Regions from separate parts of the Nocardioides salarius genome, predicted to be linked through region 1. Evidence: predicted binding sites of a transcription regulator. Region 1 holds the regulator's gene; each other region holds the start of a gene.
What was found. Region 1 encodes LexA, which represses DNA repair genes until DNA is damaged. Its sites were predicted from a motif close to TCGAACANNTGTTCGA; they were not measured.
Positions count from the first base shown of each region.

Region 2: JOE61_RS11040 (HNH endonuclease signature motif containing protein) is a predicted target of LexA. The motif match lies at 1,622-1,637, and genes of this name have one in related genera.
Region 3: JOE61_RS05075 (HNH endonuclease signature motif containing protein) is a predicted target of LexA. The motif match lies at 1,763-1,778, and genes of this name have one in related genera.
Region 4: JOE61_RS16145 (LysM peptidoglycan-binding domain-containing protein) is a predicted target of LexA. The motif match lies at 2,059-2,074, and genes of this name have one in related genera.

Region 1 covers NZ_JAFBBZ010000001.1:1,353,900-1,357,100, reverse strand. Annotated here, with positions in the region: gene JOE61_RS06590 (alkaline phosphatase D family protein) at 1-949, opposite strand, end outside; gene lexA (transcriptional repressor LexA) at 1,056-1,790, opposite strand; gene JOE61_RS06580 (LysM peptidoglycan-binding domain-containing protein) at 2,114-2,440, shown strand; gene JOE61_RS06575 (methyltransferase domain-containing protein) at 2,609-3,201, shown strand, end outside.
Region 2 covers NZ_JAFBBZ010000001.1:2,299,894-2,303,094, forward strand. Annotated here, with positions in the region: gene JOE61_RS11020 (ArsR/SmtB family transcription factor) at 1-226, shown strand, start outside; gene JOE61_RS11025 (SRPBCC family protein) at 232-720, shown strand; gene JOE61_RS11030 (hypothetical protein) at 764-1,066, opposite strand; gene JOE61_RS11035 (hypothetical protein) at 1,063-1,497, opposite strand; gene JOE61_RS11040 (HNH endonuclease signature motif containing protein) at 1,651-2,958, shown strand; gene JOE61_RS11045 (MFS transporter) at 2,966-3,201, opposite strand, start outside.
Region 3 covers NZ_JAFBBZ010000001.1:1,037,336-1,040,536, reverse strand. Annotated here, with positions in the region: gene JOE61_RS05080 (sulfatase family protein) at 1-206, shown strand, start outside; gene JOE61_RS05075 (HNH endonuclease signature motif containing protein) at 283-1,731, opposite strand; gene JOE61_RS05070 (metallophosphoesterase) at 1,907-3,201, opposite strand, start outside.
Region 4 covers NZ_JAFBBZ010000001.1:3,361,132-3,364,332, reverse strand. Annotated here, with positions in the region: gene JOE61_RS16160 (Mrp/NBP35 family ATP-binding protein) at 1-1,065, shown strand, start outside; gene JOE61_RS16155 (sec-independent translocase) at 1,089-1,427, shown strand; gene JOE61_RS16150 (hypothetical protein) at 1,455-1,994, opposite strand; gene JOE61_RS16145 (LysM peptidoglycan-binding domain-containing protein) at 2,119-2,793, shown strand; gene JOE61_RS16140 (Rv3235 family protein) at 2,864-3,201, shown strand, end outside.

The DNA of each region.
Region 1 (3,201 bases):
CCAGGTCGCCGAAGCGCAGCCGCCGGTAGAGCCGGGCGCCGTCGCCCAGCGAGGCGGTGCCGTCCATGCGCACCGGCATCCACTCGTCGTACGCGCGGTGGGCGCGGGCGCGCCGCTTGAGGTAGTCGCCCTCGCTGTCGTCGTGGTTCTCGGCGTTCTTGCGCCACTGGTCGTTGGTGACCTCGTGGTCGTCCCAGGTCACGATCCAGGCGTACCTCGCGTGCAGCGCCTGCAGGTCGGGGTCGGTCTTGTACTGCGCGTGCCGGCGGCGGTAGTCGGACAGCGAGACCATCTCGCGGGCCGGGTCGTGGGCGCGGACGTCGACGTTGGACTGGCCCATGCCGTACTGGCCGGGGGCGTACTCGTAGAGGTAGTCGCCCAGGTGCAGCACCGCGTGCAGGTCGTCGCGCTCGGCGAGCAGCCGGTAGGCGCTGAACCAGCCGGCCTGCAGGTTGGCGCAGGAGACCACGCCGAAGCGCAGGTTGTCGGGCGTGGCGCGATTGGCCGGGGCGGTGCGGGTGGTGCCGACGGGGCTGCGCTGGCCGCGGGCGATGAAGCGGTAGTAGTAGGTCGTCGCGGGCCGCAGGCCGCGCACGTCGAGCTTGACGGTGTGGTCGCGCGCCGCGCTGGTGACGAAGCGGCCGCGGCGCACCACGTCGCGGAAGCGGCGGTCGGTGGCGACCTCCCAGCGCACCCCCAGCCGCGGGCCCTTGCCGGAGCCCGGGGTGGCGGCGCGGGTGGGGGTGACCCGGGTCCAGATGAGCACCGCGCGCGGCAGCGGGTCGCCCGAGGCGACCCCGTGGGCGAAGACGTCGTGGCGGGCCCGGGCCGCCTGGGCGGCCGGCAGGACGCCGCTGCCGACGGCGATCGCGGCGCTGCCGGCGCCTCCGGCGGCCAGCACGGTACGCCGGGCGAGCGAGGTCGAGGTCGGGCTCTGGGGTGGGGTCACGCCTCATCCAACGACGAAACCCCGCCCGCGTGACGCGGACGGGGGTGTCGACACCGACTGTTCACCGTCGGTTCGACGGCGGGTCGGTGAGGGTCGGTGGTGGGGCTCAGACGCTGCGCAGCACGGCGGTGACGACGCCCAGGATGGAGGCGTGGGTGCCGTCGATGGGCTCGTAGGCGTCGTTGTGGGGCAGCAGCCAGACCTTGCCGTCCTTGCGCTGGAAGGTCTTGACGGTGGCCTCCTCGCCGATCAGGGCGGCGACCATCTGGCCGTTGCTGGCGGTCTGCTCCTGGCGGATCACCACGTAGTCGCCGTCGCAGATCGCGGCGTCGATCATCGAGTCGCCGGAGACCTCGAGCAGGAACAGCTGGCCGTCGCCGACGAGCTGCTGCGGCAGCGGGAAGACGGCCTCGACGCGCTCCTCGGCCAGGATCGGGCCACCGGCGGCGATCCGGCCCACGACCGGCACGTAGGAGGCCTGCGGCATCGTGTTGCCGATGTCGGTCTCGTCGACCGAGCTCTCGTCGGCCGAGGAGATCGCCTTGCGCCGGGCCATCAGCTCGGGCAGGAAGACCTCGAGGGCGCGGGGGCGGTGGGGGTCGCGCTTGAGGAAGCCTTTCTCCTCGAGCACCTTGAGCTGGTGGGAGACGCTGGAGGTGCTGGTCAGGCCGACGGCCTGGCCGATCTCGCGCATGCTCGGCGGGTAGCCGCGGGTCTCGATGGCCTCCTTGATGCAGGCCAGCACCTTGACCTGGCGCGGGGTCAGACCGGTCGCGTCAGGGGGCCCGTCGGGCAGCTCTGCGACGCCCCGCTTGCGGGGGCCGCCGTCCTTGGTCGCCATCGTGTGCCTTTCGTGCGCGAGGCCCGAGCCGGGGAGTCCGCTCGGATGGTCGTGGGGCCACGGTATCGCCGCGCGCGCCCGACTTCAAACATCTGTTCGACTGCGTGTCGCGAGGCGCCGGGCGTCACCACCGTCTCGAACAATTGTTCACCGGACCCCTTGCGTGCATCGAACACCTGATCTAGTCTCGCTCATGTGTTCGATCGAACACCTGGTCGATCCGGCGCCTGATGGCCGGCTCGAGCGGGACTGTCGGTGGTCGTCGGTAGACATCACCTCGCAGCGATCGACCACCCGACCACCCCCTTCCCCAGGAGGTCCAGATGAGCACGATGACCCTCACTCCCGCCCTGTCCACCACCGTCCGGCTGACCCGCCGCGGCCGGCTCGTGGTGCTGGCGCTCGGCCTGCTGCTCGTCGCCCTGGTGGGCGTCGTCCTGGCCGGCGGCTCGGTGGCCACCAGCGAGTCCGGTCCCACCCCGGCGACCGAGATGATCACCGTCGGCACGGGCGACACGCTGTGGGCGATCGCCGCCGAGCGTGCCGAGGCCGGCGACGTGCGTGAGGTCATCGAGCGCATCCAGCGGCTCAACTCCCTCGACGGTGGCCTGGTGGTCACCGGTCAGCGGCTGGTCGTCCCGGCCGGCTGAGCCGGACGCCCGGGCGTGAGGTCCGGGCACGGCGGCCACCTGGCCGCCCACGATTTTCGCCGGTCGCCTCGACCCCGGCCGGCGAAACCAGGGGAAAGACGAGGGGCGGGCCCGCAGTGGGCCCGCCCCTCGCGCCATGTCCGGGTGCGCCTCGGTCAGGGTGGGGGCATGGGTGCGGCTCGCGACGACGACGTGTTCGAGGAACGACTGGCGCAGTGGCAGGCCTGGTGCGAGGCGCCGTGGGGCCGGCTGCGGTTCAGCGTGGTGCGCGAGACGCTGCGCCGCCAGGCCGAGGCGCTGGGCGGGCCCGGCGGCGGGCTGCGGGTGCTCGACGTGGGCGGAGGCGACGGCCGCGACGCGGTCGCGCTGGCCTTGGCCGGTCACCACGTGACGGTCCTGGACCCCGCCGCCTCCTGGCTCACCGAGGCCCGCTCGCGCGCGGAGTCGGCCGGGGTGGGGGAGCGGCTGGTGACCGTCGAGGGGTCGATCGACGACCTGGGCGCGGTCGGCGGCGGCTTCGACCTGGTGCTGTGCCACTTCGTGGTGCACTACCGCCCCGCCGAGACCGGCGCTGCCGACGTACGACGTCTGGCGGGGGCGCTGCGCCCCGGCGGACGGGTCTCGGTGATGGCGCCCAACCCCGCAGCCCGGGTGCTCGGCCGCCTGGTGCGCGAGGGCCCGGAGGCGGCGCTCGAGCAGCTCGAGCGCGACGACATGGAGTCGGCCACCTTCGCCACCACCGCCCGGGCGGTGCCTCCCGA
Region 2 (3,201 bases), 950 kb from region 1:
GCAGAAGCACGTGGCCGTGCTGGAGAGGGCGGGCCTGCTGACCAAGCGTCGGCAGGGCCGCGAGGCTCTCGCCAGCGGCGACGTCGCAGCGGTGCGGTCGGTGGGCGCGATGCTCACCGAGCTGGAGTCCCTCTGGCGGGGCCGCATCTCCCGGATCGACGAGCTGATCGCCGAGCCCGATCCCCGTGCCGAGCCGGCACCCCCACCTCACATCCCGAAGGACTGAGCACCATGCCCGTCACCGACGTATCGCACGACCTCGCCGCCCGCACCCTGACCATCGTCGCCGACTTCGCGGCGCCCCCGAAGCGGATCTGGGAGGTGTACGCCGACCCGCGCCAGCTCGAGCGGGTCTGGGGGCCGCCGACCTACCCGGCCACCTTCGTCGACCACGACCTCGCCCCCGGTGGGCGGACGAACTACTACATGACCAGCCCCGAGGGGGAGCGCTACTACGGCTACTGGGAGGTCGTCAGCGTCGACGAGCCCTTCGGCTTCACCTTCGACGACGGTTTCGCGCTCGACGAGCAGTTCACCAAGAACACCGACCTGCCGGTGAGCTCCAACGTCGTCACCTTCGTCGAGCACGACGGCGGCACCCGAGCGACGTACGTCGGCACCTACGCCAGCGCCGAGGCGCTGCAGGCCGTGCTCGACATGGGCATCGTCGAGGGCTCGTCGGCGGCGATCAACCAGATCGACGAGCTCGTCGCCGGATGAGACGAGGAGGCCGGGAGTCCGCGCCCCGGGAGGTCGCGGCGGGTCACCCGGCCCGCGCGACGTCCGTCCTGCCCGTCCCGTTCGGGCAGTTCACGTCCTCGATCCACAGGATCTCGGCCAGGTCCTCGGGCTCCCAGGGCGAGAAGGCGGCCCGCAGCTCGGTCACGTTCCACGAACGCCCGAAGAGGAAGCGACCTCCCCCGGCGGAGTAGACGACCGTCACGTCTCCGTCCGGGGTCGCCGCGCCCGTCACGTAGTGCTCGGCGAAGTAGGTCGAGCGCTTCTCGAACTCGCGGCGAAGAAACTGCAGCAACTCTTCTGCCAGGACCTTCTCGCGGCTGCTCATGGGGTGTAGCGGATGCCCTGGTCGTCCCGGCACTCCGATGTCCGGGCGCCGGCCCCTTGGTCGAGACACTCGCCGTCCACGAGCCGACGATCGCCGAGGGGGCCCTCCAGTGCGACGGAGTAGGGAACCCACTCGTTGCCCGGGCAGGTGGCTTCACGAGGGGTGCCCGGGCTGACGCGGAAGCGGACGACCACCTCGTCCGGACGCATCTCGATGTCGGGATCGACGACGTCCCCGGTCCGGCCCGAGCTGCACTCCACGCGCGAGACCACCACGTCGATGGTGGTGGTCTGCTCGTCGATGACGACACCAGGCGCCGGGCGCCACACGGCGGGGGAAGTGTCCGGGCGCAGGAGCCACCACGCGACGAGGGCGAGGGAGACCACTACCGCGAGTGCCCCCGCCAACCCCAGCGTCCGAGCCGTGCCCATGGGTCGAGGCTACGCGAGCTCGGTCCGGGTGTGCGGGGACCTGTCCCGCGGTCGTGCCCACTGTCAGCAGGGACGCCCAGGAGGCTCCCAGGGCCTGTCCCCAGTGGCCGATCGACCCTTGTGCTCGAACGTGTGTTCGAGTAGAATCGGGTCATGATCGAGACCGACAGCCACGGCCAGCCCCTCGAGGTCGACGACCTCGACGCTGAGTGGCTGCTCGACTTCGCCCACGAGGCCGAGGCGGAGGTCCGCAGGGCCGAGCGGCGTCGGTTGCGGGTGGTGCTGCGCTGGTGCGACCTGAACCCCGCCATCGACGACGAGAGCCGGCTCTCGTGGGGCGAGCAGGAGCGGGTCTGGGACTGCGACGCCTGGATCGGCGGCGAGGGGGTGCCTGCGGTCGCGGAGTTCTCGGCCGAGAAGCTGGCCGCGGTGATGCGGATGTCGCCGGCGGCGACCACCAGCCTGATGGCCGAGGCGCTCGAGCTGCGGCACCGGTTGCCGAAGATCCACGCCCGGGTGGAGTCCCTCGACGTCGCGCTGTGGCGCGCGCGTCGGGTCGCGAAAGCCACCCAAGGGCTCTCCCCGGAGGCGGCCGCGCACGTCGACACCGTGCTGGCGCCGGTGGTGGACTCCGTGGGTCCGACGCGCATCGACCGGGCGGTCGCCGACGCAGCCGCCCTGTTCGACCCCGAGAGCCTCGAGGTCGCCGAGGAACACGCCCAGACCCACGAGTGGGGCATCACCCTGCGCCACCGCCGCCCCGGGGAGGGCGGGCAGTGGGCCGGCACTTCCTGGCTCGGCATCACCGGCGACACCCCCACCCTGCAGCGCCTGCACGACCTGATCACCGACACCACCGCCCCGCCCGCCGATCCCGGGGTCGACCCCGAGTTCGACCCGGGGCTCGGGGTGCGGCAGGTCGAGGCACTCGGCGTCGTGCTCGACGGCCTCGGTGCACCCCGGCCTCGGGTGCGGCTGGCCATCGACATCACCACCGAGGACCTGGCGGCCGACACGACGCAGGTCGGTCAGGTGCTCGGCCTCGGCCCCGCGACGGTGGCGAAGATCCGCGACTGGCTCGCAGGCGCAGCCTCGGTCAGCGTGCTGCCGGTCCTCGACATGGCACGGGTCGACGCGATCGACGACCACGACCCGCCCCGCTGGATGCGCGACCTGGTCACCCGCCGCGACACCCACTGCGTCTTCCCGTTCTGCGACACCGGCTCCCCGCGCTGCGACCTCGACCACATCACCCCCTACATCCCGCTCCACCTCGGCGGCCCACCCGGCCAGACCCATCCAGGCAACCTCGCGCCACTGTGCCGACACCACCACCGCGCCAAGACCCACGACTACTGGACCTATGAGCGCACCGACCACGGCGACTACCTCTGGCGCGACCACCACGGGCACAGCTACGCCGTCACCACCCTCGGCACCCTCGAGCTGACCGGGCGCTGACCCCTGCTCAGGTCCGGCCGGTCGCCTCGGGCTCCGCGCCGGTGAGCCGGACGTCGGTGACGGTGCGCCGGGTGGCGGCGACCGCGCCGACCAGGACGGCCAGGGCGAAGCAGCCCAGCTGCACCCGGCCGGCCCCGAAAGCGAGGGCCAGTGGCCCGACGGCGAGCTGGCCGATGGGCGTGGCGACGAAGGAGAAGAACCCGTCGATCGACATGATCCGCGACAGCATCGCCTCGGGCACCT
Region 3 (3,201 bases), 320 kb from region 1:
CCAAGTGGAAGCGGCGCTCGGGCCGGCCCTTCGCCGAGCTCTTCGACCGCCGCGCCGACCCGCAGCAGATCCGCAACGTGGCCGGCCAGCCCCGCTACCGCAAGGTGCGCCGCGAGCTGGAGCGCCGGTTGTCGGCGCTGAACCGCTGCGGCGGCGCCAGGGCCTGCTTCCGCGACTTCGGCCCGGTGCCGCGCCCGCGGCGCTGACCGTCCGCGACCTCGCACGACTCCGCACGACTTCGACGCACGGCCGTCCCCGGGTGGGGGGCGGCCGTGCGGTGCGTCAGGATCTCCTGCGTCGCTCGCGGGCGCGCAGCTCCCAGCCGCGGAGGGGGTGGTGGGTGAGGTGCCATCGGGGGTCGTGGGCGCGGTGGTGGTGCCAGGAGCAGAGGGGGATGGCGTCGAGGTCGGTGTCGCCTCCTCGTCCCCACGGGATGAGGTGGTGGATCTCGGACCAGGCGAACGGTCTTTCGCAGGTCCCGATCGCACACGTGTCGTGGACCAGAGCCAAGGCTTTTCGTTGGTGGTGGCTATGGAGCCGTCTGGTCCTGCCGAGGTCGAGGGGGACGGACTGGGTGTTGAGGACGGCGGGGACGAGTCCGGCCTCGCAGGCGAGTCGGCGGAGGTCGCCGGCGGCGGTGCGGATGCCGGTGTCGAGCTTTGCGGTGCCGGTCTCGTCGGGGCCGTGCCAGTCGGGCCAGTCGGCGGGGTCGATCTTCCCTGCTTGGGTGAGGTCGTGGGTGAGGTCCTCGGCGGTCATGGTGACCAGCAGTGTGAGGGCGTTGGCGCCGTTCCAGCCGTCGGTGGGCAGGTGCTCGATGAGCTCGCACAGGGCGTTGCCTGCGATTTCCCACCCGGACAGGCCGTGGCCGGGGCCGGTGGGCGCGGACTCGTCGTACCCGGAGACCTGTTCACCGTCGGGGCTTGTGCGGGTCTTGTTGAGGCGTCTGGGGGCGGAGAGGGTCTCGAGTGCGGTGCGGAGCAGGGAGCCGTGCAGCTCGGGGATGGTGAACTTGCCGGTGTAGGTGCCGTCGCCGTTGTCGTGCAGGGCGAGGTAGGTCTCGTGCTTGGCGCGGCGGGATTCGCGGCCGAGCATGATCGCTTCGTGCTTGTCGGCCAGGTCGCGGTCGACGATGTCGAGCATCCGTCGGGCGGCCTGCCGGAGCCGTTTGGCGTTCATCGGGCGGCCTGACCGGGTCCCGATGCCGGTGGCCTTGTTGACCAGCATCTCCTCGGCGGCCGCGAGCTGCTCTGCCGTTGTCTCGAGGGGTGCTTGTTCGGCGGCGGCGACGATGACGCGGACCTGGCGGGTGGTGATCGCCCCGGTCGCGTAGGCCTCGCGGGCGTGGTGGTACTTGGTGCGCAGCAGCTCGGCGATCCGGGCGCCGCCGGCGAGGACCTCGCGGGACTGCCCGGTCAGTGCGGCGGCCCAGGCGTCGGTGCCGGTGGCGGCCTCGGCGTCGGCGACCTGGCGGCGTTCGGCCTCGCCGAGCACGTCACCGAGCAGGGCGCAGGCCTCGGCCTCGAGGCCGGAGAGTGCCTGCACCAGGGCGGCCAGGTCGTCGACCGGCTGGTGCTTCAGGTCGCCCTCGCGCGCCGCGGCCATCGCGGCACGAGCGGTCGCGACCGCCTGCGCCACCGGACCGGCCTCCGCGGCCGGGAAGCTGTTGGCGGGCACCCCGGCACCCGGGTCGGGGACCCGGTCGCTGGTGGGGTTCTGGAGCAGCCTCATGCCCACCATTCTCCCAACCCCAAGGCCCGATGGGAACACCAGTTCGACGATCTGTGGAGAACTTCTTCGCCCTCCGCGGGCCCGTCCGCGAGGTCTTCGCCGCGCCTGCGTGGGCCCCGAGACGCGCACAGGCGCTCGCCCCGGCGACCGGGACGAGCGCCTGCGGGGGCGAGTGTCAGCGGCGCACCCTGCGGGCGTTGCTGACACGCACCTGCTTGGCGTAGCCGCGCTTGTTGGCCACGACCCGCACGGCGACCCGGTCGCCACGCATCGCCCGGGTCAGGCGCAGCTCGTCGTCCTTCTCGCCGCGCACGACCCGGCCGTCGACCAGCCAGCGGAAGCGCAGCGACACCGGTCGGGGAGCCCAGCGTCCGGTCACCACCGAGACGGTGCGGCCCACCTTCGTCGCCCCTCGGACCTTCGGGCGCTTGCCGGACAGCTGCCCGACCCGGACCACCACCGGCTCCGAGACCGCGGTGGCCGGCTCCCGCCCGGGCAGCGAGCCGGTGACCGCCACGCTCACCGACGAGCGCAGGTCGCGCACCGTCAGGTCGTACGCCGGCCCGGTGGCGCCGGCGACGGGCTCGCCGTCGCGCAGCCACTGGTAGTCGAGCGTGGTGCCCGGCGTCCAGTCGCCCGAGTCGACCTGCAGGCGCTCGCCGACACGGGCGCGACCCACGATGCTCGGCGTGCCGGCCTCGAGCGCCGCCCCGGTGACGGCGGTGGTGGGGGAGGAGGTCCGCGTCGTGGTCTCGTAGCCCTCGAGGGCGCCGGTGACGCTCACCTCGATCCGGCGGCCCTCCAGCTCCTCGCCCAGCACGAGGCTGGGCTCGTCCGCGCCCTCGAGGTCGACGCCGTCGGCCGACCAGGCGTAGACCAGGTCGGCGCCCGGGGTCCACGACCCCGGCTCCGCGACCAGCGTGCCGCCCACCACGGGGGTGCCCGTCAGGACCGGGTCGGGTGCGACCAGCGTTCCGGCGCCGACCGGGGCGGTGGGCTCGGAGGTGCGGGTCGTCTCGCGGTAGCCGGCCTGGTTGCCGGTCACGCTCACGCTCACCACGGAGCCGAGCAGGTCGGCGCCCAGGGTGAGGCTGTTGGCGTCGGCCCCCTCGACCGGCTCGCCGTCGGCCGACCAGCGGTAGGTCAGCACCACCTCGGGGTCCGCCGGGCCCCAGGTGCCGGGCTGCGCGGTGAGCGTCTCCCCGACCCGCGGGGTGCCCGACAGGGTCGGCACGGGTGCCTGCGTGAGCTCGGCGGGTCCCTGCGGCGCGACCGCGGTGAAGGTGCGCACCTCGGACAGGTCGCGACCGCCGTGGGGGCCGGTCGACTCGACGTACCAGCCGTGCTCGCCCTCGGGGACGTCGCGCCAGGTCGTGCTCGCGGTGCTGCCCGAGGCCACGTCGCGCAGCACCACGATGTCACGGCTGGTCAGCACGTCGGCTCGGAAGGAGTCGGTGGCCAGCGTCTTGA
Region 4 (3,201 bases), 2.0 Mb from region 1:
GTCGAGATCTCCGACTCCGGTGTCGTCACCCTCACCGTCCTGCTGACCGTGGCCGGCTGCCCGCTCAAGGAGACCATCACCCGTGACGTGACCACGGCCGTCGGCAAGGTCCCCGGCGTCACCGACGTGGCGCTGACCCTGGGCGTGATGACCGACGAGCAGCGCTCGGGCCTGAAGGAGGTGCTGAGCGGCGGCAAGGCGCAGCGCGAGATCCCCTTCGCCCAGCCCGGCTCGCTGACCAAGGTCTTCGCGATCGCCAGCGGCAAGGGCGGCGTCGGCAAGTCGTCGGTCACCGTCAACCTGGCCCTCTCGATGGCCAAGAGCGGCCTCAAGGTCGGCATCGTCGACGCCGACATCTACGGCCACTCGGTGCCGGCGATGCTCGGCGTCGCCGACGCCCGCCCCACCCAGGTCGAGGACCTGATCATGCCCGTGCCGACCTCCTCGGGCGTCTCGGTCATCTCGATCGGCATGCTCAAGCCGCGCCGCGACCAGGTCGTCGCCTGGCGCGGCCCGATGCTCGACCGGGCGCTGGTGCAGATGCTCTCCGACGTCTACTGGGGCGACCTCGACGTGCTGCTGCTCGACCTGCCGCCGGGCACCGGCGACGTGGCGATCTCGCTGGGCCAGCACCTGCCCGGCGCCGAGGTCGTGGTCGTCACCACTCCCCAGGAGGCCGCGGCCGAGGTCGCCGAGCGCGCCGGGACGATGGCCTCGATGATGCACCAGCGCGTCGTCGGCGTCGTCGAGAACATGAGCTTCCTGCCCTGCCCGCACTGCGCCGAGGACGGTGTCGAGCACCGCCTCGAGATCTTCGGCAGCGGCGGCGGCGCGCGGGTGGCCGCCACCCTCTCCGGCCGCTTCGGCTACGACGTGCCGGTGCTGGGCGAGATCCCGCTCGACCTCTCGCTGCGCGAAGGCGGCGACGTCGGCAAGCCGATCGTCGACGCCGACCCCACGGCCCCCGCCGCGCAGGTGCTCTCCTCGGTCGCCGAGCGGCTCGCCGGACGGGGTCGCGGCCTGGCCGGCATGCAGCTCGGGCTGACGCCGACCAGCAAGTTCTGAGCCCAGCCCCCTAGGCTGTCGGCGTGTTCGGAATCGGGCTGGCAGAGCTGGCGGTCATCGCGTTGGTCGCCATCGTGGTCTTCGGGCCCGACAAGGTGCCCGACCTGGCCCGGCAGGCCGGGCAGTGGCTCAAGATGGCCAAGAAGTTCGCCAACAACGCCCGCGACGAGCTGCGCACCGAGCTCGGTCCCGAGTACGCCGACCTCGAGCTGCGCGACCTCGACCCGCGCACGATCGTGCGCAAGCACATCATCGAGGCGATGGAGGACGCCGACGACGAGGAGGAGCGCGAGCAGCGCCGCCCCGGCGTGCGCCCCCTCGACGACGGCGAGACGCCGCCGTACGACCTCGAGGCGACCTGAGCCACGCCCCACGGGCGTGAGTCGGCCCTAGCCGTCGTCGCGGCTCTGCACCGCCGCGAGCCCGTCGGTCGCGACCAGCACCACCCGGCGACCCGCGCCCACGACCTCCACGAAGTCGGCGCCCACCCGCTGCAGGACGCCGTCGTGGCGTGAGCCGTCGACCAGGTGCAGCACGCAGCGCTCGCCGCTGTCGGCGAGCCGGCGCAACGCCGAGCCCACCGCGAGCCGCGCCGTGGCCGGCCAGGCCACCTCGGGCACCGAGCGCTCCGGGAGGTCGTGCGCGGCCGTGATCGCCGCCGTGCGCAGCACCCAGTCCTGCGCGGGCCCGCGCACCAGCAGCCACCCGGTCCCCACCCGCTCGAGCGTGCCGCCCACCGGCCCGACGCCGCGCACCTCGAGGCGCACCCGGGTGCCCGTCGCGGCCATCAGCCGGCTGGCCATGCTCACCTCGGCGTACGCCGCCCGCGCGCGGTCGGCGAGCTCGAGGCTGCGCTCGGCGTCGTAGAGCGCCTCGGCCTGCTGCTCGAGGTCGTCGAGCACGTCGAAGAGCTCGTCCTCCCACGTCATGCCCGTGACTCTCTCACGTGGGCCCGCCTCGGCGGAGCCTGTGGACGGACGATTGACGACCCCGTCGAACGAGCGTTGAATGACGCAAACAGACGCAAACGCAACGATCGACAGGGTTCTCGGGATGATCGACGTCATACACGCCACCGCCGCACGCTGCCTGCTGGTCTGGGGCGCCGCCACCGCGACGGCCGCGCCGCTGCTGGCGCTCCTGGCGTCGGCGACGCTCGCTCCTGCCCGGGGCTTCGACGACCTGCTGGTGCGCGCGTGCAGCGCGGCGCTGCTCGCCTGCACCGCGTGGGGGTGGCTCTGCGTGACCGCCGTCGTCGTCGAGGCGCGCTCGGGTCGCGGGCCGGGCGCGTCCTCACCGGGAGTCCCCCGGTCGCTGCGCCGCCTGGTGCTGCGCGCCTGCGGACTGGCCCTCGTGGGGGCCACCGCGGCCGGCGTGGTCCCCGCGGCGGCGACACCCGACCACCTCCAGCAGGGCACGGTCCTCGGCGCCGGCCCGACCGACCCGCTCGTCGGCCTGCCGCTGCCCCAGCGGGCCGCCGGAGCGGCGCACCGCACGGGCACGGAGCCGGTGCGGGTCGAGGCGGTGCGGGTCGAGGCGGTGCGGGTCGAGCCGGGCGACAGCCTGTGGTCGTTGAGCGCCGCGCACCTGGCCGACGGCACCCGGCCTCCCGACGACGCCGCGGTGGCGGCGTACTGGCCCCGGGTGCACGCGGCCAACCACGACGTCGTCGGCCCCGATCCCGACCTGCTGCTGCCCGGCCAGGTCCTGCGCCTGCCACCCGCCTGACCACCCGCCTGACCAGCCATCCGGACATCCACCTGGGCACCCGCCCCCACGACCACCCGAGGAGCACGCCATGACCACCTTCCCGCTTGACCGCGACCGGGTCCCCGAGACCGTGCCGCTGGCGGCCGTCCAGGGCACCCTGGCGCTCGACCTGCAGCCGCGCACCGCCCCGCCGCGGGCACCCCGGGCACGTCCCGGCACCCCCGGGCAGGTGCTGCCCATCGACCAGCGCGCCCGGCGCGAGGGCGAGCAGTGGGTCGGGTCGTTCGCCCAGGCGGTCGTCGAGGTGGTCGGCGGTGACCGCCCGGCGTCCCAGCTCGTGCGCTGGACCACTCGCAGCGTCTACGAGGACCTCACCCGCCGTGCGCAGCTCGTGGCACGCGCAGGTGCTCACCAGCCCGGTCTGGC